Regions from separate parts of the Paenarthrobacter sp. NyZ202 genome, predicted to be linked through region 2. Evidence: predicted binding sites of a transcription regulator. Region 2 holds the regulator's gene; the other holds the start of a gene.

Evidence for each region. The regulator Rex, encoded in region 2, represses fermentation and respiration genes when NADH is low (regulators of the CRP and FNR family bind a similar motif). The targets are predictions, from matches to a motif close to CTTGTGAANNNNTTCACAAG.
Region 1: the regulator Rex is predicted to act here: its motif matches at 12,316-12,335, upstream of ACPFL9_RS03730 (queuosine precursor transporter).

Annotation. Positions count from the first base shown of each region.
Region 1 covers NZ_CP187556.1:761,457-776,059, reverse strand. Annotated here, with positions in the region: gene ACPFL9_RS03785 (aldehyde dehydrogenase family protein) at 1-547, opposite strand, end outside; gene ACPFL9_RS03780 (thiamine pyrophosphate-dependent enzyme) at 563-2,176, opposite strand; gene ACPFL9_RS03775 (MFS transporter) at 2,173-3,507, opposite strand; gene ACPFL9_RS03770 (PucR family transcriptional regulator) at 3,670-4,842, shown strand; gene ACPFL9_RS03765 (MFS transporter) at 4,999-6,348, shown strand; gene ACPFL9_RS03760 (RidA family protein) at 6,345-6,767, shown strand; gene ACPFL9_RS03755 (RraA family protein) at 6,764-7,372, shown strand; gene ACPFL9_RS03750 (NUDIX hydrolase family protein) at 7,439-7,978, shown strand; gene ACPFL9_RS03745 (DUF6707 family protein) at 8,054-9,121, shown strand; gene ACPFL9_RS03740 (SRPBCC family protein) at 9,194-9,901, shown strand; gene tgt (tRNA guanosine(34) transglycosylase Tgt) at 9,962-11,269, shown strand; gene ACPFL9_RS03730 (queuosine precursor transporter) at 11,366-12,073, opposite strand; gene ACPFL9_RS03725 (TetR family transcriptional regulator) at 12,388-13,050, shown strand; gene ACPFL9_RS03720 (TIGR01777 family oxidoreductase) at 13,044-13,946, shown strand; gene ACPFL9_RS03715 (hypothetical protein) at 13,943-14,374, shown strand; gene ACPFL9_RS03710 (methyltransferase family protein) at 14,443-14,603, opposite strand, start outside.
Region 2 covers NZ_CP187556.1:3,521,097-3,535,699, reverse strand. Annotated here, with positions in the region: partial or broken gene ACPFL9_RS16370 (IS110 family transposase) at 1-862, opposite strand, end outside; gene ACPFL9_RS16365 (HAD family hydrolase) at 1,080-1,895, opposite strand; gene ACPFL9_RS16360 (glutaredoxin family protein) at 1,996-2,250, shown strand; gene ACPFL9_RS16355 (redox-sensing transcriptional repressor Rex) at 2,324-3,031, shown strand; gene ACPFL9_RS16350 (hypothetical protein) at 3,064-3,876, opposite strand; gene ACPFL9_RS16345 (hypothetical protein) at 4,161-4,874, opposite strand; gene ACPFL9_RS16340 (YceI family protein) at 5,055-5,606, opposite strand; gene ACPFL9_RS16335 (histidine phosphatase family protein) at 5,806-6,471, shown strand; gene ACPFL9_RS16330 (TlpA family protein disulfide reductase) at 6,481-7,086, shown strand; gene ACPFL9_RS16325 (cytochrome c biogenesis CcdA family protein) at 7,093-7,848, shown strand; gene resB (cytochrome c biogenesis protein ResB) at 7,848-9,557, shown strand; gene ccsB (c-type cytochrome biogenesis protein CcsB) at 9,557-10,624, shown strand; gene ACPFL9_RS16310 (Hsp70 family protein) at 10,782-12,911, shown strand; gene ACPFL9_RS16305 (LuxR C-terminal-related transcriptional regulator) at 12,914-14,603, shown strand, end outside.

The sequences.
Region 1 (14,603 bases), 1.8 Mb from region 2:
CCACGGTGGACCACGGGGTGGTGTCGGCCGGTTTGAGGACCAGCGTGTTTCCAGCGGCCAACGCGGGACCGATCTTCCAGATGGCCATCATGAACGGGTAGTTCCACGGCGTAATTTGTGCCACCACGCCAATCGGCTCACGACGGATGGTAGAGGAGAATCCCTCGACGTACTCCGTCTGTGCCGTGCCCGAAACAACGCGGCAGGCCCCGGCAAAGAAGCGCAGCTGGTCGGCACCGCGCAGGATTTCCAGCTCCTTGGTCAGCGCAGCAGGCTTGCCGGTGCAGGCCACTTCGGCCTCAAGCAAGCGGTCAACGTTGGCCTCGACGAGGTCCGCGAGCTGCAACAGCAGCGACTGCCGCGTGCCCGGCGTCGTGCGCTTGTAGCTCTTGAACGCCGCGGCAGCAGCCTGGAAGGCGGAATCGACCGTGGCGGCGTCGCTGTCCGGGGCGGTGCCGATCTGCTGACCCGTCGCGGGGTCGAAGAAGGGCAAGGTATCCACTGAGGGCACGGACTCGCCGTTGATGATGTTCTGAAGCTGGATCACGTGGGGTCCTGACTCTTAGTTGGACGTTTTGGGCGAGCGGGTAGCGGGGTCCTGGGGAAGGTGCAGCAGGGCGGGCAAGCCTGAATCTGCGGCACGGCGGAACGCGGCCGCGAAGTCTTCTGTGCGGTCCACCCGCTCCCCGTAGCCCCCGTAGGAGCGGGCCAGCGCAGCGAAGTCCGGGTTGGTCATGTGGGTTCCGGACGGGCGGTCCGGGTAGTGCGCTTCCTGGTGCTCGCGGATGGTGGCGAAGATGCCGTTGTCCACCACCAACACAATGAACTGCGCTCCGTAGCCCATGGCCGTTGCGATTTCCTGGCCGTTCATCATGAAGCACCCGTCGCCGGCAACGGAGATGACTTGGCGGCCCGGGAACGCGAGGGAGGCTGCAACTGCCGCCGGAATGCCCATGCCCATGGCTCCGTTGCGCGGTGCTGCAAGGGAATTGGCGGAGTTGTGCTTCAGGTACCGTGCGGGCCACAGGGCGTGGTTCCCCGCACCGAAAGTGAGGACGGCGTCGTCGTCCATCTCTTTCTTGAGGACTTCCATGGCGACGCCCAAGTCAACGCCGATGCCGCCGTCGGGCCGGGGTGTGGAGAAGGCGAGGTGGTCGGCACGGGCAGTGGCGAACCAACCGGCCTCGCGGTCGCCGCCCGCATCAGTGGGCAGCGCTGTGGCAAATGCGGTGACGTCGGCAACGATGTGTTGGTCCACGCGGCCGAAGTGGCCCAGGAGGTTGGCATCGGCGTTGACCACCACCGTCTCCGCGTTGAGCCCGCGCTTGTAGCCATCGGAGAGGACATCGCCGCGGACGCAGCCCACGAAGACCAGGAGGTCCGCGTCGTCCAACCGCTGGGCATTGGCGTCGCTGCGTCCGTACCCCAGAAAGCCGGCGTAGGCGTCGCTGCGGTGCGGAACGGCGTCGTACGCGCGGAAGTCCGCCAGCACCGGAACGCTGTGGCGGCTGGCCCAGGCGGCCAACTGCCCACCGGACTCCTGCGTCCAGCCTTCGCCGCCGACGACGATCAGGGGCTTGCGTGCCTTGTCCAGCTTCTGCTTCAAAGTGGCAAGGTCCGCGGCTGCGGGAGTGGACCGCGCCACCGTGCGGGGTTCCACGGTGGCGTCTTCCACGACGTGCACCAGCACATCTTCCGGGAGGCCGATCACCACCGGGCCGGGGCGGCCGCTGAGGGCGGTGAAGATAGCATCGTCCACCACACGGGCAGCGGATGCGGCGTCGTCGAGGGTCACCACCTTCTTGGCGGTGCTGCCGAACCAGGCGTTGATGTCGAATTCCTGGAACGACTCGCGGCCACGGTCGGCCACCGGAATCAGGCCAATGAAAAGGATGAGTGGCGTGGCGTCCTGGTGCGCGGTGTGGACGGCGATGAAGGCGTTGGCGGCACCCGGTCCACGGGTCACCATGGCAACTCCGGGAAGCTCGGTCAGACGGCCCTCCGCGAGGGCCATGAATCCTGCGCCGCCTTCCTGCCGGGCCACCACGTTGGTGATCGGCGAGCCGTGCAGGCCATCCAGGACATCAAGGAAACTCTCCCCGGGAACGGTGTACACACGTTTGATTCCGGCCCGTTCGAGTTGGCCCACAATGAGGTGGCCGGCGGTGGTGCTCAATGCTTCATTCCTTCTTCTTTGATGGACAGGCCCGGGAGGAACAGGCCGGACAACGCGGTCAGCGCCGAGACCACGAGCAAGATGATGGCGCCGGGCCAGTAGGAGTTGCCAGTGGCCGCGACCAGCGCGGTGGCGATCAGCGGAACGAAACCGGAGATGACGCCCGCGGTGTTGGACGTGATGGCGACGCCGGTGTAGCGCACCTTGGTGGCGAAGAGGGCAGTCAGTGCCGTGCCGGACACCGCGTACGGAATGGAGAGGACGGCCACGCCGATCATCATGCCGATGACCACAAGGAACGGGTTGCGGCTGTCGATGGCCAGGAAGACGGGAACCGCAATGGCAGCCGAAGCCACGCCACCCCAGAGGATGACCTTGCTGGCACCGAATTTCTCGCCCAAACGGCCGGCCCAGATGAGGGCGCCGATCTCCAGGGCAGCGGCCACGAGGCTGCCGAGCAGCAGGAGCTCAGAGGGCAGCTTGAGGACCTTGGTGCCGTAGAACACCACAAAGCTGGTGATGAGGTAGAAGCCGCCGATACCCAGGAGGGCCGAGCACATGCCCACCAGGATTTGGCGCCAGCTGTTCTTCAGCACTCCGCGGATGGGGGCGTGCTCGGTTTCGCCGGATTCCATGAGGGCCTCGAACTCGGGTGATTCACTGAGCTTGCTGCGGATCCACAGGGAGACGGCCAGCAGGGGGATGGCGGCGATGAACGGGATACGCCAGCCCCAGGCGTCAAAGTTGGTCTGCCCCACCAGGTAGAGCATGCCGAAGAAGCCGCCGGAGGACAGGATGGTGCCGATTGGGGAACCGACCTGCGGGAGCGCGGCATAGCGCGCACGCTTTGCCACGGGAGCATTCTCGACGGCGATAATCACCGCGCCGCTCCACTCACCGCCCACGGCAAGGCCTTGGATGATGCGCAGGAGTACCAGGAGAACCGGAGCGGCCATGCCGATGCTCATGTAGTTGGGCAGGAGGCCGATCATGCCGGTGACAATGCCGATCCCGACGATGGTGACCATCAGGATCTTCTTGCGGCCCACCTTGTCTCCCAAGGCACCGAAGATGAAGCCACCTATGGGGCGGGCAACGAAGCCCACAGCCAAAGTGGCGAAGGAACCCATGGCGGCGACGAACGGATCCTGCGAGACGAAGAACTGGGCGTTGAACACCAAGGCAGCAGCCGTGGTGAAAAGGAAGAAGTCGTACCATTCCAGCGCCGTGCCAACCAGGGCGGCCAAAGCCACCTTCTTGGTGACGCTTTCGTCGATGACGCGATCTGCCGAGGGGCTGACGCCCGTGGCTCCGCTGACGGTGCTTGCCATTGATGCTCCAAAAGTGCGAACGGACCGGATATTGGGATCCGGGACGATGGTGTGGATAGCTTGTGAGGGGGTTCACTCCACAGTGACTTATTCCATAGTGCCAGTAGTTTTTCCCAAAATAACTAGCGATACATCACGCAAACAGGGCGTTAGAATGTGTGAATGCACAATGTCGAGACCTCGGGGCACAACGTTCGCTGGAGTGCGCTGGTGGAACAGCTGGAAGGCCGCCTGGACGGGCTGGCGCGCGCGTTCACCACCCGTGTCCGGGAAATCCCCGAGTACGGCGAAAGCCAAGTTACCGTCCAGGAGATCACCGAGACGGCACGCGAAACCTTCCGGCGCCTGATCCGTGGACTCAAGGGCGGGGATCCCACCAGCCAGGACGGACTGCTGGACTTCGCTTCCGACCTGGGGTCCAAGCGCGCACGGGCCGGCATTCCTCCGGAATCGCTGACCTCCGCTGTTCGGCTGGACTTCAGCATCCTGTGGGCCGAGTTGCTGGAAATCGCGAAGCCCGAGGACGCCATGCTGCTCGCTTCCAGGGTGGACCAGGTTTGGAAGGTAGTTGACGAATTCGCCACCCGGACCCACACCAGCTACCTCACCGAACGGGTGCGCATGGCCCAGGAAGAGTCCAGCATCCAGCGCGAGTTCATCGCCAGACTCTTCAACCAGAGCACGCCGTCACTGGAAACTTCGGCCCAAGTTGCCTCCGCGCTGGGCCTCAATCCGGACTCACGCTTCGCCCTGGTGGCGGCCAGTGGTGAGCCCGGAGCGCAGCTGCGGTCCGCCGTCACCCACGCCGGCACGGCACGGCCCCGGCTGTTCCTTCACGAATCCGGCGGCAACACCTACGTCTTCTGGCCGCTTCCGTCGGTCCGAACCCGCGGCGCCGCATCCAACAACACCCTTCCAGCCGCACTCTCGACAGTCCCCTGCGGCTACGTATCAGAGGTCCTCGGACTGCGCGCCTTGCCCGCGGCGGCCCGGACAGCCGAAACGCTCGCCGCTTTGCTCCGTCCCCGCGACGCCGGTCCGCTCTCGGCCGATGCAGCCTGGGCCAGATTGGCCCGGCAAAACCTCCAGGACGCAGGGCTGGACCTCGCCGCGGAACTGGAGGAAGCCCTCGCCGAGTGCAAGGGCGGCGAGCGCGAGCGTCTTCTGGAAACTGTGCGAAACTACCTGACCACCGGCAATGTCACTCTGACCTCGGAGCAGTTGTTCTGCCACCGCAACACCATCCTCAACCGGCTCAACCGCTTCCAGGAACTGACCGGGATCGACCTGGCCGTTCCCGTGCAGGCAGCGCGCCTGGTGGTTGCCTGGGCCTAGTTCGGGTCACGGGCAAGGGCACGGGCGATGTGTGTTTTCACATTCCGTATCGCCTTTTGCTGGGATTTATGCCATTGAAGCTGTGATCGGCAACACAGAATAGTTGTAGCTACCTTGCAACGGACACTCGTCCCCGCACCCCATCCGGAGATTCTGATGGCCCAAACGGTAGATACCGATTCCGCATCCACAGCCAGGCTCGACCTGACGAAAATGCGCAAAATTGCCCTCGCCAGCGTTATTGGCACCACCGTCGAGTGGTACGACCTTTTCGTGTTCGGAACGGCGTCCGCACTCGTCTTCAACAAGATCTTCTTCCCCAGCTTCGATCCCATCGTGGGCACCATGCTCGCCTTCGGAACCTTTGCCTCGGCGTACATCGCCCGCATGGTCGGCGCCATAATTTTCGGGCACTTCGGCGACCGCCTGGGCCGCAAATCCATGTTGCTCGTCTCGCTGCTGACCATGGGCGCAGCCACGTTCGCGATCGGCCTGCTGCCCGACTACCAGAGCATCGGCATCATGGCGCCACTCCTGCTCCTCCTGCTCCGTGTCATCCAGGGATTGGCCCTTGGCGGCGAATGGGGCGGCGCCGTGCTCATGACTGTGGAGCACGCCCCCGCCAACCGCCGTGGCTTCTTTGGCTCGTTGGTCCAGGTTGGCGTCCCGGCCGGCACCCTCATTGCCAACGTCGCGTTCCTCATCGTGGCTTCCAGCATGAGCACCGACGCCCTGCACTCCTGGGGCTGGCGCATCCCGTTCCTGGCCTCCGTGCTGCTGGTGGCCGTGGGCATCTACATCCGCTTGAACATTGAGGAGACCCCATCCTTCCAGGCCGTCAAGACCGCCGGCGCCAAGGCAAAGATGCCGTTCGCCTCGCTCATGGCCAAGTACTGGAAGCAGGTTGTCCTGGGCGGCGTCGCCACCCTTTCCACAGGCAGCACCTTCACGCTCCTGGTGGCGTCCGGCGTCGCCTACGGCAAGAAAGAACTGGGTCACTCGGAAAGCCTCATGCTCTGGGTTGTCCTGGCCGCCTGCGCGCTCTGCTTCGTCCTGATCCCGTTCTTCGGCAAGCTCTCCGACAAGCACGGCCGCAAGCCCATCATCTACGCAGGCGTTGCCGCTGAAGCCGTACTCGCTTTCCCGATGTTCTGGCTCATGGACACCAAGTCCGTGGCGCTCCTGTTCGTCGCCTACCTCGCCATGATGACGGCCTTCGCTGCCAACTACGGCCCCATCGCCACCTTCCTGGCAGAGCTCTTCGGGTCCAAGGTCCGCTACTCCGGCCTTTCCGTGGCCTACATGCTGTCCGGCCTGCTGGGCAGCGCCGCCACCCCGTTCATCACCACGTGGCTGCTGGGACTGACCGGCCAGAGCTCCTCGATCGCCTGGTACATCATGGCGGCAGCCATCCTGTCCCTTGTGGCCCTGTTTGTCCTGACCGAAACGCGCCACGGCAACATCGACGCCGTCGATGTTGCACCGGCTGAAGCGGCAGCGAAGTGAACGCAACCCCCATCGTGCGCCTGGCCGGCATCCCCGGCCAGGCGCCCGCCGTCGGCCCTTTCCCGCCAGCGGTCATTGCCAACGGTTTCGTGTTCACCTCCGGCCAGATCCCCGCCATCACCGGACTTAACGATCAACCCGGGACTTTTGAAGGCCAGGTCCGCCAAACCATCGACAACCTGGCCGGAGTCCTGGAGGCGGCCGGGTCCAGCTTGCAGCACGTGGTCAAGGTCAACACGTACCTGACCAGCGAGGAGCAATTGGAGGACTACAACCGCGTGTACGTCGAGTACTTCGGCGCGGCCAAACCGGCGCGAACCACCGTGTGCGTCAGTCTGTGGGGCGTGTCGCTGGAGATCGAGTGCGTTGCCGTCCTGGCCGGAACCGCCTCGACCGGAACCACAGGGGCCGCGCAGTGATCCGGGCGCTCCTTGAGGACCTAACAAGGGTCAGCTACCCCACGATCGGCCACTTCCTGGAAGATGGCTTTGTTGACCCGGCCATTCAATCCCTCCTGCCCAACGTCAAGGTCGCCGGGCCCGCTGTCACGGTGCGGATCGCCGACCATGACGCGATAGCCATGAACCGCGCCCTCCTGGCGCTGCACCCCGGCGACGTCCTGGTGGTGGACATGCTCGGCGACCACCGCCATGCGCCAGTTGGTGCCGTCACTGCAGCCACGGCGATCGCCCAAGGCGCAGCCGCCGTCCTGATCGACGGCATGGCAACGGACCTGCTGGAACTGCGGCAGGCCGGGCTGCCCGTCTTCGCGCGTGGTACCACCTGCCTCACCACCAAGCGCGCGTACAGTACTGGCTCCGCCGTCAATGTGCCGGTTCACTGCGGCGGCATTGCAGTGAACCCCGGCGATTTGGTCCTCGGGGATGACAACGGCTTGATCATCCTGGAGCCGCACGCAGCCCGGAACGTCATGGGTCAAGCCCTTGCCTCGGATGCGGCCGAACCCGCGATCCTGGCCAGGATCGCGGCCGGCGAACCGCTCCACACGGTCCTGGCCCTGTAACTCCGCCACCCGTAACCCCGCTGTGGCACCAACGGACTTCGGCCGGGGATGCGGTAGAACTTAACCATGAGCGTACGTACACCCGACCCATATCCCGGCTGGCTTTCCGACGAGGACCTTTTCGAGGCGCGAGGGCGCCTTCCCATGGTCTACGTGGAGGCTGTTCCCGTCCGCCTGGATCCCCTCGGGTACGTCAATGAAGTCGGCTCCCTGCTGCAGGGCGACGCCGACGGCAACATGGTCCGCTACCTCGTCTCCGGCCGCGTCCTCTACCGCGAAACCATCCGGGCAGCACTCCTGCGGCACATGGAAAAGGACCTCGGTCCCCTGGCTTTCCCCCAGCTGCCCATCAGCCCGGTCCCGTTCACGGTGGCCGAATACTTCCCGGCCCCGTCCCAGACCGGCTTCACCGATGACCGCCAGCACGCTGTCTCGCTGGTGTTCATCATCCCGGTCACAGGTGAATGCGAGCCCCGCCAGGACGCACTGGAACTGACCTGGATGACTCCGCAGGAAGTCCTCAGCGAAGACGTTCAGCAGGAATTCGAAGGCGGCCGCGGCAACCTCGTGCGGCAGGCCTTGGCCTACTCGGGCATCGTCGTCTAGGGCGGGTCCCGGCGCCTGCCGCGGCCGGACTTTGTAGACTGGACGGCGGACCGCAAGAGAACCAAAGGACTTCCGATGACTCACAGCCCAGCCTCAGAGCAGTACCGCGAGAAGCAGGCTGGGGACCTGCAACCGGGAGACTTTGTGTACCCGCCGGGCGACGGTCCTGCCCGGGAAATCCGCAGCGTCGAGACCCAGCACGATGACTACGGTGTCGCTGCGCTGCTGCTGGTCACAACGTTCGACGGCGGTTCGGTGCGGATCGCTGCGGGCTCCAGTGTGCCGGTTGGCAGCGGAGTCCCGGGCAGCGGCGTCGGGTCCGGTTCCGGCGACAGCACAGGCACCAGTGCCGGCGACTCCGGCGACAGCGCCGGTGCCGCCTCCGGCGGCGGGGCCGAAGGCGGCCCCACCGAAGACCCCTCGCTCAGCACCCCGGCGGAAACGGACCAAGAGGCGCCCGCCGCTCCCGCCGTCGTCGTACCTCCACGCCCGGAAACGCCGCCAGTGGCCACCGGACCGGGTCCGGAAGAACTGGCCCTCATCCCCGAGCCGCACGGTACTCCGGAGTCAGTGGTGGTGGCCGCCGCAGCCGGACACAAGGGCAAGAACGGTGTTCAGGTACTGGCCGACCGGCTGGCCAAAGGCATCAACACCAAGTCGGGAAGCTGCCTCCGGGATCTCAGCGACCTGGCCTTCGACCTGTGCGTGGTGTTGCGGGATCCGGACAAGGCGCTTGAAGTGGCCGATCTCCTGAACGTCCTGCCCTTCGACGGGAACCTTGACCGCTGGGCGTCGATTGAACGCGCCCTGGCGCTGTCCAGCTTCATCTGCCGCGAATCCGGACAAACGGACCGGGCGGCTGTGTACGAAAAACTCCTGCGGGCTCCCGAATCGCAGGAAGAGGACCCGTTCAAGGCCCGTATCAATGCCAGGGTCCGGCAGCGCGCCCTCAACGAACCCAACCTTTACGACAAGGAGATCTTCCGCGCGATCGACAACGGCAACCGCGAAGCCGAACGTGAATGGCGGTTCCTGCGGCTCGAAGCGCTGCTGTTCCTCCGCGCGCACGGCGGCTCCAAAACCCTCGCCGGAGACGAACTGACACGCCGGATCGCCAACGAACTCGAGTCGGTCCGCGCTTAGGGCCGCCGGACCGCCCGGCACGGGAAGATCAAGCCCTGTTTTATGTGCCCGAACGGCGGTAGATTCTGGGCCATGACGAACAATCTGAGCGTTGTGATTAATGCCGACGCGCAGCAGGTTTGGACAATGCTGCGTGAACCGTCGCTCGTGGCCCAATGGCATGGTTGGGAAGCCGATGACCTCGCCGACGAAATCAAACAGATCTACTTCAACACCGATGTAGTGGAAGGACCTGACCACACCAGCCTCACCGTCAACGGCGGCGACATCTTTGAGCTGCATCCCGTGTCCGGCGGCACCGAAGTCAAGGTGACCAGGGCCGCGCTGGACCACAATTCCGAGTGGGCGGAGTGGGATGAAGACATCACGCAGGGATGGCTTACCTTCCTCCACCAGCTTCGGTTTGCCTTGGAGCGGCATCCGCACGGTAAGCGCCGGACGCACTTCCTGTCAGTCTCAGGTGACGGCTCAGCCATAGAAAAGCTGAGGCTTGGCGACCTTCCTCCCGTAGGCGAGGAGTATTCGCTCACCCTGAAAACCGGCGAGAAGATCTCCGGCAAGGTCTGGTTCAAGAGCCGGCACCAGGTCGGCCTGACCGTGCACAGCTACGCCGCGCACGGCGACGGGCTGCTGATCGTCGCAGAACAGTTGCCGATTCCGGACAAAAGGCCCGACGGCGGCGCGATAGTGATTGCCTCGACGTACGAGCTCGGGGCCCACACGTTCAACGACATCCGTGCCTCCTGGGACAAGTGGAAGGAAGCGAACTACAGCTCCTGAGACGGCGCCCATCGGACCTCCGGCAGGGTGACCTTCGGTAAAGCTGGCACACTTGGTAGCGTGCCAGCTTCCGCTTCTTTGCCTTCGCCTGATTCAACCACCGCGCCCTCTGTGGCCACGGCCGGATTTTCCTTCGAGGTGGGCCGGCGCCTGACGGAAACGTGCCCGCCGTCGTCCTCGCTTGTGGAGGCGAACGGGGGCGGGTTCCTGGGCCGCACCGGAACCATCACCACGCCGCACGGAACCATCCAGACGCCGGCGTTCATCGCCGTCGGGACCAAAGCCACCGTCAAAGCCGTGCTCCCGGAGTCCGTCGCCGAACTTGGTGCACAAGCTGTGCTGGCCAACGCCTACCACCTCTACCTCCAGCCCGGGCCCGAAATCCTCGACGCCGCAGGTGGGCTCGGCGCCTTCATGAACTGGCCCGGCCCGACCTTCACGGACTCCGGCGGGTTCCAGGTAATGAGCTTGGGCTCCGGGTTCAAGAAGGTGATCGACATGAAGAACGTCGACACGTCCGGGCCCGACGACGCCGTCGCCCCGGGGAAGGAACGGCTGGCGCACATCGATGACGACGGGGTCTGGTTCAAGTCCCACCTCAACGGCGACAAGCACCGTTTCTCCCCCGAGATCTCCATGCAGGTCCAGCACCAGATCGGGGCGGACATCATGTTCGCGTTCGACGAGCTGACTACCCTGCAGAACTCCCGCGCCTACCAGGAAGAGTCGCTGGAGCGGACGCGGCTCTGGGCGTTGCGCTGCTTGGAGGAGCATTTCTCGTTGACTGAGTCCCGGGCAGGCAAGCCGTACCAGGCCCTGTTCGGGGTGATCCAGGGCGCCCAGTACGAGGACCTGCGGCGCAAGGCATGCCGCGATCTTGGCGCGATGCCCTTCGACGGGTACGGCATCGGTGGGGCGTTGGAGAAGGAGAACCTCGGGACGATTGTCCGCTGGTGCAACGAGGAACTGCCCGAGGACAAGCCCCGCCACCTGCTGGGCATCTCCGAACCGGACGACATCTTTACCGCCATCGAGAACGGGGCCGATACCTTCGACTGCGTCTCCCCCACCCGCGTGGCCCGGAACTCCGCGTTCTACACGCCGTCCGGCCGGTTCAACCTGTCCGGTGCACGGTACAAGAAGGACTTCGGGCCACTCCAGGAAGGCTGCGACTGCTACGCCTGCGCCAACTACTCGCGCGCCTACATCCACCACCTGTTCAAGGCCAAGGAGATGCTCTCCGCAACCCTGATCTCAATCCACAACGAGCGCTTCGTGGTGAAGATGGTGGACGACGCCCGCTTGGCCATTGAATCCGGGGATTTCTTCGAGTTCAAGGCCGAGACGCTGGGGCGGTACTACTCCTAGCTTTCCTTGGTGCCGGTGCCGGGTTCGCGGGAAACGTTCGACGGCGTTGGGAAGCTTCCAGCTACCCCGCGCCTTTCCAGCGAACCCGGCGAAAGGCTAGGCCGCGATTGCGCCGTAGCTCGGCTCACGCTTCTTGATCCAGCCCACCACCAGCACGGTAATGGGCACGAAGATGAACTCAACCGCGGTCTTGTACAGGAAGCCCACCAGGACGTAATTGATGAACGAGCCGACGTCGGAGATGCCGATCACCGACGCCGCGATGCTGCAGAAGATCAGGGTATCGACGAACTCGCCCACCACGGAGGAGCCCATGAGCCTGGCCCACAGGGTCTTTTCTCCCGTGCGCTCCTTCATCTTGACCAGGATCCAGGAGTTGATGGTCTGGCCTGCGAGGAACGCCAGCAGGGACGCCAGGACGATTTGCGGGACGGGCCCGAGCGCGCCCTCGATGGCTGCCTGTTTGGCGGTTCCGTAGTCGTCATCGAAGCCGGGGAGGATGATGATCACCCAGTAGCAGAGCGACGCGAAGACACTCAGGGCGAACGAGGTGATGATGGCTTTGCGGGCCACCTTGAAACCGTAGACCTCGCTCATGACGTCGCCCAGGATGTAGGCCAGCGGGAAAAGAAAGAAACCGCCGTCGGTGATGATGGGCCCGAGCACCACGCCTTTGGAAGCGCCGATGTTGGAGAGGATCAGCACCACGGCCATGACCGCGAGCATGATGCCGAAGTAGGGGGAGCCGATGGACGCAAAACGCGGTGCGGGCTTGCTCAAAGTACTGCCGGAAGGCGAGGGCATGGGTCATCCGTTTCGTAGTGGTTCGCGCAGGCGCTCTGCAACTCGCGGCGCCCCGCTGTATTAGCACTGGGGTAGTGGGGGCATCCTGCCCGGCACCAGCTACATTGTCCCACCCTCCGCACCCTCTCTCACCTTCCGCCCGGTTTCCCGCCACCCTCTCTCACCTTCCGCCCGGTTTCCCGCCACCCTCTCTCACCTTCCGCCCGGTTTCCCGCCACCCTCTCTCACCCAAACCCCCACCCTATTTGAACGCGTTCAAAACTTGTGCCACACTCATTCTTGAACACGTTCAAGAATCTGCCGAAGGAACCAACATGGCCACCAAGAGCGAACAAACACGGCAAGTCGTAGCCGACGTCGCACTGAAGATGTTCCGCGAGATCGGCTTCGAGAAGACCACCATGCGGGCCATCGCCCAAGAAGCCGGGGTCTCGGTGGGCAACGCCTACTACTACTTCGCTTCGAAGGACGAGCTGGTCCACGAGCTCTATCTCCAGGTGCAGGACGAGCATGCTGTCGCCGCGGCCGCGGCCCTTCACAACGTGCAGGATCTCACCGGCCGGCTCAAGGCCGTGCTGCACACGGGCATCGACGTCATGACCCCGTACCACGAGTTCGGTTCCGACTTCATCGCGACGGCGATCCGGCCGTCGTCGCCCGTTAATCCGTTCGGCGAGGCGTCCACCGCCGCACGTGACGCTTCGCTCGCGATCTTCCGTTCCGCCGTCGACGGTTCCTCCCCCGCCGTCGCCAGGAAACTCCGGGCAGACCTGCCGGAACTGTTGTGGCTGGCGTACATGGGAATCGCGCTGTTCTGGGTTTACGACGCGTCCGAGGGCCAGCGCCGCACCCGCAAGCTCATCGACGGCGCGGCGCCGCTGGTTGCGCGCGGGCTGTCATTGGCAAAGATCCCAGGCGTCAGCAAGGTGTTCGACGACGTCCTGGGAGTGGTCCGCAGCGTGAAGGCCGAATCGTGACACCCACGGTGGTGGTCGCGGGAGCGTCGGGCTTCATCGGACGGTACTTCCGGAGGCGGTTCGCCGCGGAGGGCTGGCAGGTCCGCACCATCGGGCGGGACACTTCGGCTGACGCCCAATGGAACGACGACGGCGGCATCGCCAAGGCGCTTAACGGCGCCGAACTGCTGGTAAACCTCGCCGGACGAACGGTCAACTGCCGATACAACGAGCGGAACCGTCGGGAGATCCTTGACTCGCGGGTACAGACGACGCGATCGTTGGGGGTCGCACTCTCCCGTTGTGATGAACCGCAACGCACGTGGATCAATGCGAGCACCGGGACCATTTACCGTCACGCGGAGGACCGGCCGCAGTCAGAAATCGCTGGCGAGTTGGGTAGCGGATTCTCCGTCTCCGTGGCCCGCGCGTGGGAGGACGAACTGGCGGCGGCCTCGACTCCGTTGACCCGGCAAATTCCTCTGCGGATCGCCATTGTCCTCGGCAGGGACGGAGGAGTCATGGGTCCCTTCCGGAACCTGGCGCGGCTCGGGCTGGGCGGGCACATGGGCCGCGGGACGCAGAAGTTCAGCTGGATTCATGTGGAGGACTTGTTTCATTCGGTTCTGTTCCTTCACGAGCGGCCCGAGCTGTCCGGGCCAGTCAATGCGGCGTCGCCATATGCTGTGGACAACCGTGAACTGATGTCCTTGGTCCGGCGGAGCCTCGGTGTGCCGTTCGGAGTTCCAACACCGGCGTGGCTGTTGGGGATGGGCGCCGTCATCATCCGCACGGAGACCGAACTGGTCCTGAAGAGCCGATGGGTCGAGCCAAGGAAGCTGGTGGAGGCCGGCTTCGCGTTTCAGTATCCCGCTCTTGCCGACGCCCTCAACGCGATCAGCAGATCCAGCCGATGATGACCGACCCGAGTGATGAGTATGCTCCGGCAGAGTTGAACACGCCGCAGTACCGCCCCCTGCACCGGGTGGTTCTCAATGGCAAGAGCCTGGCCCTGGGTGTCCTGGTTGCGTACCTGGTCTTCAGCTCGTTGTTGGCCGTGCAGGCTCCCGACTGGGCTCTGATCTTCTTTGTTTACGCCGCGATCCCCGTGGCATTCATCGGCACGGCCGTAGGAGCTTTACTGGGATTGGCCATGGGCCGCGTGCGCAACCAATGGCTTCACGTGGCTGCGTTTTTCGCGACCGGGGCTCTCATCTGCCTACCCTTCGGCGGTTTCTCGAGTTGGGGCGCAACCTTGTTTAGCCTGTCCATTGCGCTGGCAGCAGGGATCGGCCGGCTATCGGTCTGGCGACTCGTCCGCATCACGCAACGCTCTCTCACCTAAGCGCCCCCTCAGCCGAACGCTCTCTCACCAAAGCGCCCCCTCAGCCGAACGCTCTCTCACCGTCCATCTCAAGGTTCGTGGCGCCGTGGGATTCCGACGTAACGCGGCACCTCCCTCACGTACTCGACGTAGGGCTGCCCAAACTCTTTCTGAAGTGCCCTTTCTTCCCAGAGGGTGCCAAGATGTTCCACCAGCATGCCCGCCGGCAGAGTCACCAGAGCCCACGGCG
Region 2 (14,603 bases):
AGGGCTTCAACCTGGGCGTAGACGGTCATCCGGGATTTATGAAGCCCGGAGAGCATCGCCGCGAGCTGCGGCAGGACGATGGTCGCAGCGTTCGTGCCCACGACAACAACTGTTTGCTGGTCCAGGGCATCGATGATCTCATCTGCCAGGCGTTCGCCCAGCCGTGGGGCGAGTTTGGTCAGCCGGTTCCCGATCCGGCGCCGGCCGGCGTGACGGAGCGCTTCAGGGGTCGGCCAGATCCGCAGCAGGTCCAGCACTGCAGGATGGGCCATGTAGGGTCCCAACACCCGTTCCAGAGCAGGGTGGATCTGGTTCAACAACCCGCGGATCCGGTTCGAAGTAGCCGTAGCCTGCTTGGCCAGATCATCATCGAAGCCGCAGAGCATGCTCAATTCCGCGAGTTGTTCATCGGCCAACCGGACCGAGCGCAGGGCGTGAGGCATGGTCCTGGCCGCCTCAGCGATAATGAACGCGTCCCGCGCGTCGGTCTTCGCTTCTCCGGGATGCAGGTCCGCGATCCGCCGCATTGCCAGCCCCGGCAGATACCCGATCAGGACACCGGCAGCCTGGGCAACCGCTACCGGCAACGCCCCGATCGTTGCGGGCTGGTCCACCACCAACAGGACCCGTCCCTTGCCCTCCAACCCGGCAAGGATTTCCCGGATCTTTGCTTCGTCATTGGGCAGGGCCTTATCCAGCAGTTTCTTCCCGGCCTGGTCCAACGCAACGGCGTGATGGACGCCTTTGCCAACATCCAGCCCGACGAACACGTCAGCAATTTCATGATTCTCGATCACCCTCGGCACCTCCGGTCGTAGTCAGCTGCCTGTGCTGGCCTGTCCGCGGTGTCAGGGCCCGGCATCCACGTTACGCACGACGTTCCCGAACTGTCCTGCCCCTATTAGCGATCTCCCCGGCACCTGCCAATCCCGGTGACAACACTCTCAAGATCATCGATCGACAGAGGATTGAAATCATGCCGGGACCAGCAGGCCAGCACACCCACATCCTGCACCAGGAAACGGGCTACGAAAAAGGTAACGAGGGTTGGGGTGGGTGGGGGTTTTGGTGAGAGAGGGTCAGCGCGGGGTGCGGAAGCGGCTGAATCCCCGCCATAAGCCGTAGATGGCCCCGCCGACTGTAGCGGCCTTGAGGCCGAGGGTTGCCGCCCGGCGACCTGAACGGAAGTCATACACAGGCCAGTTGTTCTCCCGGGCGTGCCTGCGCAGGCGTGAGTCGGGGTTAATGACGACGGGGTGGCCCACCATGGTGAGGAGGGGGATGTCGTTGGCGGAGTCGCTGTAAGCCCAGCAGTGGTCCAGATCCAGACCTTCCTGCTCAGCCACCAGTTGGACCGCGACGGCTTTGGCGGGGCCGTGCAGGATGTCGCCGACGAGCCGCCCGGTGTACATGCCACCTTCGATCTCGCCCACCGTTCCCAGAGCGCCGGTCAAACCCAGCCTGGTGGAGATGACCGTGGCAACTTCGATGGGCGTTGCCGTCACCAGCCATACCGGCCGGCCCACCCGAAGATGTTGCTCCGCCAAGGCTTTGGTGCCCGGCCAAATCCTGGACTCGATCATCTCGTCGTAGACCTCTTCGCCAAGGGCCTTGATGTCATCGACCGTGATCCCTGCCGCGAGCGTCAAGGCGGAATCGCGAACCGCGTGGACATCGTCCATGTTCTCGCCCCGCAGGACAAACTTGAATTGCTTCCAGGCAAACCCCGCCGCCTGTGACAGCGTGAAAGCCTTGCGTTCGTACATTTTGCGCGCAACGTGGAAGAGGCTGGCGCCCTTCATCAACGTATTGTCGACGTCGAAGAAGGCAGCTTCGCCGGTGTGCAACTGTGCTCGGGCAGTCGCGGCGACAGCGGCGTTCTTCTCCTCGGGCATGCCTCGAGTCTAGTCAATTGCCGGTGTCCTGCGCTGAGGGCACACAGAAGGCGATACCGGGGGTGGGATGTGAGAGAGGAGACGGGGTTAATGTGGAGTCATGGCTGCTCCCGACATCGTTCTCCTCACCAAAGCTGACTGCCACCTGTGCACTGAGGCGCGTGCCGCCGTCGGGCGTGTTACGGCCGCCTTGGGGATCGAATGGACCGAGCGCGGGATCGACGGCGACCCCGACCTCCGGGACCGGTTCGCCGAGGAGATCCCGGTGGTTTTGGTCAACGGCGTGCAGCGCGACTTCTGGAAGATCGACGAGCAACGGTTGGAGCGCACCATCAGGAAAGTCATGGAAGCCTGAGCCTGCTAGGTTGCATGCGGCCGCTTTGGTTGAGCCCGGCAATGAGCCATAGAGTGGAACAACAAGCGACGCAATGGAGAACACCGTGACTGCGCTGGAACCGTCCCCGGGAGCTACAACCGGAGACAACGAACCTGCGGCAAAGCAGATCCCGCCCGCGGCCGTGGCCCGGATGACCCTCTATTTGCGCGCGCTCAATTCGTTGCTGGCCGAGGGCGTGGAGCGTGTCTCCTCGGAGGCGCTGGCCGAGGCATCCGGCGTCAGTTCATCGACGCTCAGGAAGGACCTCTCCTACGTGGGCTCCTACGGGACCCGGGGCGTGGGCTATGAGGTCCAATACCTGAGCCGCCATATTGCCGCCGCGCTCGGACTGACCCATGACTGGAAAGTGGCGATCGTCGGCGCCGGAAACCTGGGCAAGGCGCTGGCGCGGTACGGGGGGTTCGAATCCCGTGGCTTTGACGTTGTTGCAATCTTTGACGCCGACCCCATGGTGATCGGCAACGAGGTAGGGTGGCTGCGCGTGAGCGACTCCGCTGAACTGGAACGCGTCCTGGAACGCACCCATACCAACATGGTGGTCCTGGCACTGCCGGCCACGGTGGCGCAGGAAGTATGCGACCGGGTCATCGCTGCCGGCATCCGCAGCATCCTCAGTTTCGCCCCGGTCCTCCTCCAGGTTCCGCCCCACGTGAATCTCCGCAAGGTGGATATGGCCACCGAACTCCAGATCCTGGCTTACCACGCACAAAGGGCGCAGACACCGGGCCAAGCTGTGTAGCTTTACCGGGTCCGCGCCCTGTGCGTGATTCTTTAGCGGCCGTAGGGGTTCTGGTACGGGTTGCCGAACGCTTGCTGCTTCCGGAAGTACGGAGCCGACGCCGGCAGGTACAGCAGGACAATGGCCGCAACTCCCAGCAGGATCACCACCAGCTGGAGGAAGCCGTAGGTGGGACCGAGGGTAAACACGCTGGTCAGGCCGAAGACGGAAATCGCAGCGAAGACGGTGCCCAGGATGCGGGCCCAGTTCTTGCCCTTGCGGACCGGGAAGGCGACCAGTGCGTAAAGACCCAGGGAGATGATGGCTCCGATGACGCCGCTGACGGCAAAGAGGCCCTGCATGCCCTCGAAGGCCTCCGGCGGGAATTCCTGTCCCTGCCGTTCGGCCTCGGCAACCATCAGGTCAATCATCGGCTGCGCGCCGGAGAAGGCCAGGACCAAGGAGCTGATGGCGGAGAGGACGCCGGCGGCAATGATCATCCAGAAAGCGGTGTTGACCAACTGGGGAACACTGCTGGGCCCGGGCTGCTGGCTGGGCCAGTTGGTGTCCTGGCCGTACTGGGGCGCCTGCTGGCCGTAGGGGGAGGACTGCTGGCCATACGGCGATTGCTGTCCGTACTGCGGAGCCTGTTGCCCGTACTGGGGCGATTGCTGTCCGTACTGCGGGGCCTGTTGCCCATACTGGGGCGCCTGCTGCCCGTACTGGGGAGCCGAAGGCTGTCCGGACTGCGGTGCCTGCTGTCCGTACTGGGGCGTCTGTCCATACTGGGGAGTGGACGGCTGGGAGCCCTGCTGCTCAGGCTGGGAATCGCCGGGGTTGGACGGCGGGTATGGAGGGTTGCTCATGGCATTCCTTTGCTTGGGTGGACTGCTGGTACCTCTGCCGGGAAAAGCAAAACCCTGCCCCCAGCGTGGTTCTGGTTCCACCGTACCTCCACGGTCCGGCGCGGGGGAGAATCACACGCTGGATTTCGCCCCTGAGCACCGCAAATCATCACGCGGGCGTACTCCTTGATGATGAAAGCCGCGGCCGGTCCAGTGGACCAGCCGCGGCTCCCGGCACTGTTTCGGTGCGAACCACGCATGCGGATGAATGCACGACGGCGGCAGCGCACCTGCCGTCGAATAGTTCAGGCGGTGCCCTTGACCGCCTTGAACCACAGCTGCGAGTTGGGCAGCCACATGAGGACGACGGCCACGGCGCTGACGAGGAAGCCGAACAGGTTGCTGCCCAGTCCGGAGCCTGCTGCGCCGAGGTTGGCCGCACCGAAGATGGCAAGGAGCAGGGAGATTCCTGCGATGACGGTCAGGGCCAAACGGGCCCATTCCTTTCCTTCCTTCATTTTCATGGCCAGGATTACCTGCGCCACAGCCACGGCGAGGCTGATGAGGAGCAGGACCAGGCCGATTGCGGCGAGCCCTGGCGCGAAGGCGAAGGCAGCAATGAGGGCGAAGAATCCGATCAACCCGAACAACAGGCCGAGAAGCCCCGAGATCACCCAGATGAAGTAGGAGACCTTCAGTTCCGTGGGAAGTCCCTGGGTCTTGAAGAGCCCGGAGAAGCCTCCCTGCGGCAGGACATCGTTGAAGTTCCTGGGACCGTCCGTGGGCATTTCAAAATGGAAGCCGCCGGACTGGCCAGGTTGCTGGTACCCGCCACCCTGCTGGCCGGGCTGGTTGTAGGCACCCGGTTGCTGGTGCTGGCCGGGCGGGGACGGGGGCTGGTAGCCCTGGGGCGGTTGGTAGCCTTGCGGGGGCTGGTAACCCGCAGGCGGAACATTGCCGGGCTGCGGAGGCTGGGCGCCGGGCTGCTGTGGCTGTGGTGTTTCATCCGGGGTACTCATGGCATCACTTTAGACCGCAGGGTGCAGTAAACATAGGCAATCCGGCGGGTACTGGAGGCAACTTGCGCGGGGCCGGACCGGTGCACCCGGGAGAGCCGCCAGCCAAAGCCGGCTTAAAGCAGAACGGCGCCCCGGGCCGAAGCCAAAAGGGGCGCCGTTCAGGCAGGGGTTGCCGGGAACTCAGGCAGCAGCCGGTGCGATGAAGGCGAGTTCGAGATTGATGACAACCTTGTCGCTGACCAGCACGCCGCCGGCCTCGAGGACGGCGTTCCAGGTAAGGCCGAACTCCTTGCGGCTAATGGTGGTTTCGCCGGAGACGCCGGCGCGGGTGTTGCCGAAGGGGTCCACGGCCACGCCATTGAATTCGGTCTCGATGGCAACTTCCTTGGTGACACCCTTGATGGTGAGATCGCCCACAAGGTCGAAGCCGTCGCCGTTTGCCTTGACGTGGCGGGAGACGAAGGTGATCTCCGGGAACTTCTCCACGTCGAAGAAGTCCTCGCCCTTGACGTGGCCGTCACGGTTGGCGTCTCCGGAGTCGAAGCTGGCGGTCTGGATGGAGGCGGTGACCTTGGAGTCGGTGAGGGTCTCGCCGACCTCGAGGGTTGCCTCGGCTTCCTTGAACTGGCCACGGACCTTGCTGATGCCGGCGTGGCGCACGGTGAAGGCGATTTCGCTGTGCGAGTTGTCCAGGGTCCAGGTGCCGGTGGTGACGTTGGCGGGAAGGGTCATCATGCTTGTTGCTCCTCTTAGTGGAAGGTTCCGGTGCTACCCCGGGTGATTACTTGAAGCGTCAACCGAGGTTCGTATCCAGTATAAACATGCATATGCATCTTTTATTCCAACGTGACGGAACTTTTTGGGAAATCTTTGAGTTCTACTCTCGGTAGAAGATTTCAGATCGCTACGTATCTTTGAGAAACTGGTAAACATGCCCCAAGCAACTGTCCATCTGCTTCGCCATGGCGAGGTTCATAATCCCGATGGCGTCCTGTATGGCCGGCTGCCCGAGTTCCACCTCTCCGAGCGGGGTCGGGAGATGGCCCGCATGCTCGCCAACCACTTCGCCGAACGAGCCCGCCAAGGGTCCAATATCGTCCATCTCGTGGCGTCGCCCCTGACGCGCGCGCAGGAAACCGCTATGCCTACGGCCGAAGCCCTGGGGCTTGAAATCCACACCGAGCCCCGCATCATCGAGGCCGAGAACCACTTCGAGGGGCTGCACCCCACCCGCAGTGAATTCCTGAAGCCCAAGCACTGGTTCTACTTCCGGAACCCCATGCGGCCATCGTGGGGAGAAGCCTACAAAGACCAGGCCGCGCGAATGCTGGCCGCGGTGGAGGATGCCAGGCTCGCAGCGATCGAAGCAGGGGGAGACGGGGCCGAGGCCATCATGGTCAGCCACCAGTTGCCCATCTGGACCACGCGCCTCACGGCCGAGGGGCGCAGGCTTGCGCATGATCCCCGCAAACGCGAGTGCACCCTGACGTCCTTGACGTCACTGGTCCTGGATGATCGCGGCAGGATCGTCCGCGTCGACTACAGCGAGCCGGCTGCCGTCCTGCTTCCCGGTGCCGCCAGCACCCCCGGAGCGTGAAAGCGAATCATGGATAACAACCCCTCCCGCCGCGGTGTCCTGTCTGCCGGCGGAGTACTCCTTGCAGGGCTCACCATGGGTCTGTCCGCCTGTGCCCAAAAGGACTCCCTGGCCGACCAGGCACGCGCCGGCGACAACAAGAACTACGTGGCCGGCGATGGCTCCGTGACCGAGTTCGCCAAGGCCGACCGCAGCGCCCCCGTGCAGCTCCAAGGCACCCTGTTCAACGGCTCCTCCGTCAAGCCGGAAGACATCGTCGGCAAAGTCACCGTGCTGAATTTCTGGTTCGCCGCGTGTGCGCCCTGCCGTGTCGAAGCCCCTCAGCTGGAGGCCCTCCACCAGGAGTTCAAGGACCAGGGCGTGCAGTTCTTCGGCGTGAACCTCCGGGACGAGAAAGCCACGGCAGAAGCTTTCGACAAGACCTTCAACATCACCTACCCCAGCTTCAATGACCAGGACGGAGCCGTGTTGCTCTCCGTGTCCGGGATCGTGCCTCCAGGCGCCGTGCCCACCACGCTGGTCCTGGACAAGGAGGGCAGGGTGGCATCCCGCGTGCTCGGCGAGATCGAGAAGAGCACTTTGAAAGCGCTCATCACCACCGCGGCAGCCGAGTAGCCAACCATGAACAGTCCCTTCGCCGAGACGATCCTCAACGGGTCCTTGCTCCTGGCCGTGCCCGTGGCGCTGCTGGCCGGGCTTGTCTCGTTCCTGTCGCCCTGTGTGCTGCCGCTCGTCCCGGGCTACCTGGGCTACGTGACAGGACTGACCGGCGTCGACCTCCAGCGCCAGCGGCGCGGCCGCATGCTGGCCGGAATCGGCCTGTTCGTCCTGGGCTTCTCGGTGATCTTTGTCCTGCTGGGCGGCGCGTTCGGCCAGCTGGGGACACTCGTGACCGGCCGCCAGAACGCGTGGATCACCCAGATTCTGGGCCTCTTGGTGATTCTGATGGGCGTGGTGTTCATGGGTGGGTTCTCGTGGTTGCAGCGCGATGCGAAGATCCACGCGAAGCCGCCGGCCGGCCTGTGGGGTGCGCCCCTGCTGGGGCTGACGTTCGGGCTCGGCTGGGCGCCCTGCATCGGTCCCACCTACTCCGCCGTGCAGCTGCTCAGCCTCTCCGGCGGTTCGTCGGCGGCCAAAGGCGCCCTGCTGGCGTTCATCTACAGCCTTGGCCTGGGCATCCCGTTCCTGCTGATCGCCTTGGCGGTCCGCCGCGGCATGGGTGTGATGGCCTTCTTCCGGAAGCACCGCCTGGCAATCCAGCGGACCGGCGGAGGCATTTTGGTTTTGCTCGGCATCCTGATGGCCACCGGTGTGTGGGGCATGTGGGTGACCGAGTTGCAGTACTGGTTCCAAACCGACGTGAAGTTGCCGATCTGATGAGCGAGTCCGTGAAAGCCAAGAAGAAATCGCCAACCGCCGGCGAAGCCCCGTCCGAGGGTGGGGACAAGCTCCAGCAGGCCAAGTCCGACGCCGCCCTGCCCGCGCTCGGTGTCAAGGGCATGATCCGCTGGGCCTGGACGCAGCTGACCAGCATGCGCACTGCGCTGTTCCTGCTGCTTCTCCTTGCCATCGCTGCGGTCCCCGGTTCGCTCTTCCCGCAGCGGCCTGCCAACCCGTCGGTGGTGACGCAGTACATCAAGGACAATCCGTCTTACGGCGAACTCCTGGATGCGCTCCAGTTGTACGACGTCTATTCTTCGGCGTGGTTCTCGGCCATCTACCTCCTGCTGTTCATCTCGCTGATCGGCTGTGTCACGCCGCGTGCGATCGCCCACTACAAGGCGATGAAGTCGCAGCCGCCCCGCACGCCCAAGCGCCTGTCCCGGCTTCCGGAGTACGGCACCCTGGTGCTGCCCGCCGACGCCGGGATCCCGGCGTCGAAGGCCATCCATGACGCCGCCGGGCTGCTCAGGAAGCGCGGCTACCGCGTTGAGGTAAGGGACGCCGACGGCGACCTGCCGAACCTGGGTGCCGAGCGGGGATTCATGAAGGAAGTTGGAAACCTGGTCTTCCACACCTCCCTGATCGGCGTGCTGGTCTCCGTGGCCATTGGCGGCCTCTTCGGCTACAGCGGCCAGCGCATCCTGGTTGAGGGCGACACGTTCGTCAATACCCTGGTGGGCTACGACCAATTCACTCCAGGCACCAACTTCCAGAGCAGCTGGCTGCAGCCCTACTCCATCCGGCTGGATAAGTTCGAGGCACAGTTCGACCGCGAATCGGCGGGCAAGATCGGCCAGCCCATCGACTTCACCGCTGATGTGACCACCAAGGATTCCCCGGACGCACCGGAGCAGAAGGAAGTCCTCAAGGTCAACGAGCCCGTGAGCCTGGGCGGTACCAGTGTCTACCTGACCGGTAATGGCTACGCCCCCGTGGTGACGGTCCGTGACGGCAGCGGAAACGTTGCCTTCCAGGGCCCGGTGGTTGCCAAGCTGCAGGGCGACAACTACTACTCGTCCGTGGTGATCAAGGTTCCGGACGGCCGGCCCGAGCAGCTGGGCTTTGTGGGCTTCTTCCTTCCCACGGCCTATGTCACGGACGACGGCGTGTCCTTCAGCGCGAGCCCGGAATTGTTCAACCCGCAGCTAAGCCTGAACTCCTACTACGGGGATCTGGGCCTGGACAAGGGTGTGCCGCAGAACGTCTTCGAACTCGATGTCTCCGATCTCCAGCAACTCAACGGGCGGGACCTGGAAGCCGGGGGCATTACGCTGGCACCGGGCATGACCAAAGACCTGCCCGACGGCAAGGGAAGCATCACCTTTGACGGGGTCAAGAAGTACGTGGGCGTGGACATCCACCACAACCCGGGCCAGCTTTATGCCCTGATTTTCGGCCTGCTTGCAGTGGCCGGCCTGGTGACTTCGCTCTACATCGGCCGCCGCCGCGTCTGGGTCCGCACCGGAACCCACCAGGACGGCCGCACCATGGTGGAGTACGGCCTCCTGGCGCGCGGTGAAGACCACCGCCTCACCGGTGAAGCCGCAGCACTGCGTGAGCTCTTTGCCCGTGAGTGGCAGGTTTCCACCGATACCACCAATGCCTCCAATACAGTCTCTTCCACAACCTCGAAGGACCAGTAATGCCCGTCATCAACGAAACCCTGGGCCAGTACAGCGAGCTGTTCATGCTGCTCGCGGCCGGAACGTACACCGTGGCCTTCATCGCCTTTGCGTGGGACCTGGCCAGGAGCAGCAAGACCCTGCGGGCAGTGGACCTGAAGGCGGCCGCCTCGTCGGCTGCCACGAAGGTGGCCGTGGCGGCCGGCAGCGCCGGTGCAACAGCCGGAACTCACGACGACGGCGGGCCGGCTGACCGGGCCGGGCGTCCGGCGTCGGGCATCTCCTTGGAGGAATCCACGGCGGCAGGCGACATGAAGTACGCGGCCGAGCGCCGCGTGCCTGCCCGCGTGGGTGTGGCGCTGACTGTCCTGGGCGTGCTGATCCATGGCGCCGGCGTGGTGACCCGTGCCCTGGGCGCCGGCCGCGTGCCCTGGGGCAACATGTACGAGTTCCTCACCACGGGCGCCTTTGTGGCTGTGGCAGTGTTCCTGATCGCCTTGATCCGCCGCGACCTGCGATTCCTGGGCACGTTCATCGTTGGCTTGGCCATCATCATGCTGGTGGCCGCCTCGGTGGCGTTCTGGACCCCCGTGGGCCATCTGGTTCCTGCGCTCCAGAGCTACTGGCTCATCATCCACGTCTCGATCGCTGTCCTGGCTTCGGCGCTGTTCACGCTGACGTTCGCCATGTCCGCGCTGCAGCTTGTGCAGTCCTACCGGCAGAAGAACCTGGCCGCCGGCCGCGCCGACACCCTGGGCTTCATGCGGCTCGTGCCCAGCGCGCTCAGCCTGGAGAACCTCTCCTACCGGATCAACACGGTGGCGTTCGTCGGTTGGACCTTTACGCTGATGTTCGGCGCCATCTGGGCAGAGAAAGCCTGGGGCCGTTTCTGGGGCTGGGACCCCAAGGAAGTGTGGACGTTCGTGATCTGGGTGGTCTACGCCGGCTACCTCCACGCCCGCGCCACCCGTGGTTGGACCGGAACCCGTGCGGCATGGCTGTCCATTGTGGGCTACGCCTGCGTCATCATCAACTTCACGCTGGTGAACACGGTCTTCAACGGACTGCACTCCTACTCCGGCCTCTGAGCCGCGCATCCCGGCCCTGAACAGGGCTTCTGTCCGGACCGGGCCAGGCTGGCCCGTCATGCCGCCCTGACCGGCGTCGGCCGATTCAGTAATTGAGCCTTTTGCGCGCCCAAGGCAAGTGCTAACTTGTTGGGAACCCGCTTGTGATGAAGACCGCATGCGCTATGCCGTGTTCTTTTTCGAGGTAACCATGAGCTACGTTCTCGCCATTGACGTCGGGACAAGTTTCACCGCAGCAGCCTTGATGAAGCCCGTTGAACGGGTTGGACCAACGGAGCCCTCCGCCTCAGGTGCCGCTCCAAGGCCCGCCATCCTGCCCTTGGGACTGCACAGCAATGCCGTGCCCTCGGTAGTGTATTTCGCAGAGGACGGTCGGGTCCTGGTGGGCGAGGCCGCCGAGCGCCGGGGCCTTGATGACCCCGCACGGATGGTGCGCGAGTTCAAGCGCCGCATCGGCGACTCCGTACCCATCGCGGCAGGGGATTCGTGGCTGGCTCCGGAAGAGGTTTTCGCCCACATGGCCCGCTGGGTGGTGAACCGGGCGGAGGAGCGCGAGGGTGGTCCGGCGTCCGCCCTCGTCCTGACCCATCCTGCGTCCTGGGGCGGACACCGCACCGCCGTGGTGCGCGAGGCCCTTGCGCAAGCCGGCCTCCCGGAAGTCACCCTGATCAGCGAACCCGAGGCCGCCGCCCTGCACTACGCTTCCCAGACGCGTGTGGAGGACGGCAGCACGATCGCGGTCTACGACCTGGGCGGCGGGACGTTCGACACCGCGATCCTTCGCAAGGTGGCGGCCGGCGATTTCCGGCTTCTTGGCGATCCGGACGGCATCGAAACCCTGGGCGGCGCCGACTTCGACGCCGCCGTTGTGCGTCATGTGGTTGATTACCTGGGCGGGACAGTGGCCGCGCTTGACCCCGAAGCGCCGGAAACATTGGCCGGGTTGTCCAGGCTGCGCCGTGAATGCCGTGAGGCCAAGGAAGCGCTCTCCGCAGACAATGAAGCAACCATCTCAGTGTCTCTGCCGGGGACGCAGCAGTCCATCCGTATTGTGCGGTCCGAGTTCGAGGACCTGATCGAGGCACCGGTCCGCAGCACCGTGGAGGCCCTTGAGGGAAGCCTGGAGCGCATGGGGCTGGCACCTGAGGACCTGAGTGCCGTGCTGTTGATCGGCGGCTCCTCGCGCATCCCGCTCGTGGCGGAACTGATCTCGGCAGGGCTGGGCCGGCCGATCGCCGTCGACGCCGATCCCAAGTCTTCCATCTGCCTCGGTGCCGCGGCAGCGGTGGCCGGCGCCCTGGGCCTTGGTGCCGCCTCCAGTCAGGAGGAAAGCCCGACGGCGGCTGGTCCGGTCGCTGCGGCTGTACAGGCCCGCGGAACACAGGAAACAAAGCGATCGGAGTTCCCGGTAGGGGGCACCGCGCAGCACCTTTTTGCCCGGGCGCACGCCCCGGGCCACCGGACCCACCCGGCTGCCGGACGGCACGCGCCGCGGTCACGGGTGAAGATGACGGCCGCGGCTGCGGCGGCCGCCACGGTCCTGACGGTGGCCACTGCCACGGCCGCGCAGAGCCCGGACGGAAGCGGCTTGCTGGCGTCGGTGTTCGGGGCGCAGGCTGCGGATGTCATTCGCGACGGCGGCACTCCTGCAGGCGGCCAGCAAGCCGCCCAAGCACCCGCCGGTGGGACGGACTCTGTCCCGGCGACCGGACGGCCGGCGTCGGGATTGGAGGCCAGCGCGCGCAGCGGAGCGGCGCGGACGGGCGCCACCCGGCCCCAAACCCCTACCCGGCAAGGTACCTCAGGTTCCGGGGCGGGGTCCGCGGGCTCCGGTACAGGTACGGCTGCCGGCGCCGGAAGCGCAGCGGGACCTGCTGGAACCACCACCGGCAGCGGAACAGGGACCGGTACGGGCGCCGGAACGGGCGCGGGCACCGGAGGAACAGCGACGGACGGAACGGGCGGAACCACCCCGGGCACGGGGACGCCGGCGCCGGATCCCGGGACCACTCCCACAACGCCAGGCGGAGCCGCAAGCGGTCCTACTCCGGACCCGACCACCCCGACCGTGCCCACCACGCCTCCCGTGGTCAACGACCCCACCACGCCACCTGTGGTCACGGACCCTGTGACCCCGCCGCCCACCGGGCCAACCACACCGCCGGCAACAGAACCACCAGCGCCCGCCCCTGAACCGCCGGCCACCCAGGACCCCGTGCCGGACCCCGCTCCCACCATCACTGAAAGCAGTCCCGGTCCGGATCCCGCGCTGACCCCCGGAGCGTAGGCATGGGCAGGGCGCACGCCGGAGCCGATTCCACCGCGGCCGGAGCCCAGCCGGACCTCCAGATGCTGGCGGCCGGGTTGAGCGGCACCACGGCATCTGTCAGGGAACTGTTGCTGGCACTGTCAGCCGGGTTTACGCTGCCGGGGCCACTGCCGGCCACCCTCGAATCGAGGAAGGACCTGGGCGTCATCATCGAAACGGCGAAGGAGAGCGGGCTCCTTTCCGAGGACGGCAGGGTGGTGGGCACGGTTCAGCACGCTCTCCTGACCGGCACACCGGACGCCCATCTGCACGCCCTTCAACGGGAGCTGGTGGACAAAGTACTGTCCGCCGGACTGCCGTTCACTGATCTGGCCCGGGAACTGGCCCGCGGTGGTTTGCACGACGCCAGGGTGGCGGCCGAACTCGAGCGGGCTGCCGCCGTCGTGGTTGATACGGACCCGCGGCTGGCAGCTGACCTGTTTGCCGAGGCCCTCCTTGCCGGGGCCGATGAATTGGACAAGGCCGCACAGCGCGCCCAGGCCGCGGCGGCGATCGGCGAGCTGGACACCGCAGGCCGGCTGGTGGACCGGCTGCTGGCCATGCCGGATCCGCCCGGGCTGCTGCTGGGCGTAGACGTGGCCGCGTCCGTATGGTCGCAGCGCGGGATGCTGGCCCGGGGCGCCGACACCTACAGCTGGCTGGGCAAAGAACGTCTTGGTTCCTCGGCTCCATTGGCTGCCGTTGCGCTGGCCGGCTCCGGCGACCTGGCCATGGCCGAAGCCGTCCTTGACGCCAACCGGATGTCCGGCTCACCGACCCTGCTGGCGGTCTCCTTGTCGCTGACGGGGCAGGGGCTGCGGCAAACACTAGGCCCCGAACCTCAACTGGGTTTGCCGGACCTCATCCGCGCCTCGGACATGATGAATGCGGCCGGGACCGTGATTCCCATGCCGGAGACCCCTGCCGCCCTCGCTGCGTTGTGCGCGCTGCACGGCGGCGAGCCCGCGCTTGCTGAAACCATCCTGAGATCGGCGTTGACGGCCGGGCAAGGCGGCGACCCGGCAAGACCCCGGCACTTCCTGCTCCTGGCCTGGTCCCTGATGCACCGCGACAACGCCGACGAAGCACGGCTGGCAATCAACGAGGCCCTCAAAGCGAACCCGTGGAACCTCCCGCCCAGGGACGCGTTCCTGCATGCTGCCCTGGACGTGGGGCTGGCCCGTCGTGGCGGTGACGTCCACGAACTGGTGGTGGCCTGGGACCGCGCACGCGAGGCGATGATGCACGTGTCCGTGGACCTGTTCAATCTGTTGCCGTGGGGTGAACTGATGATCTCGGCGGCGCGCCTGCGGGAGACGCCCAAAGCTGCGCACTACCTGTCCGCTGTCCCGGAACTCCTGGAACGCCTTGGCAACCCGCCGCTGTGGGCCGTGCCGGTGCACTGGGCAGGGGTGGAAGCGGCGTTGCTGGCGGAAGACCCGGCCGGACTCGCGCCCCACGCGGCAGCCCTGGTGCGTGCATCGGAGCACAGCCACTTGGCTTCAGTGCTCGCCAGGGGCGGCCGGGCCTGGGTATCCGTGCTGGCCGGGCGCTTCGAAGCCTCCGATGTCGAGGCAGCGGCCCGTGGTCTTGCCGCCGTGGGGATGCCCTGGGAGGGTGCCCGGCTGGCAGGCCACGCCGCCGCGCACGCCGACGAGCGGCGCGACATGG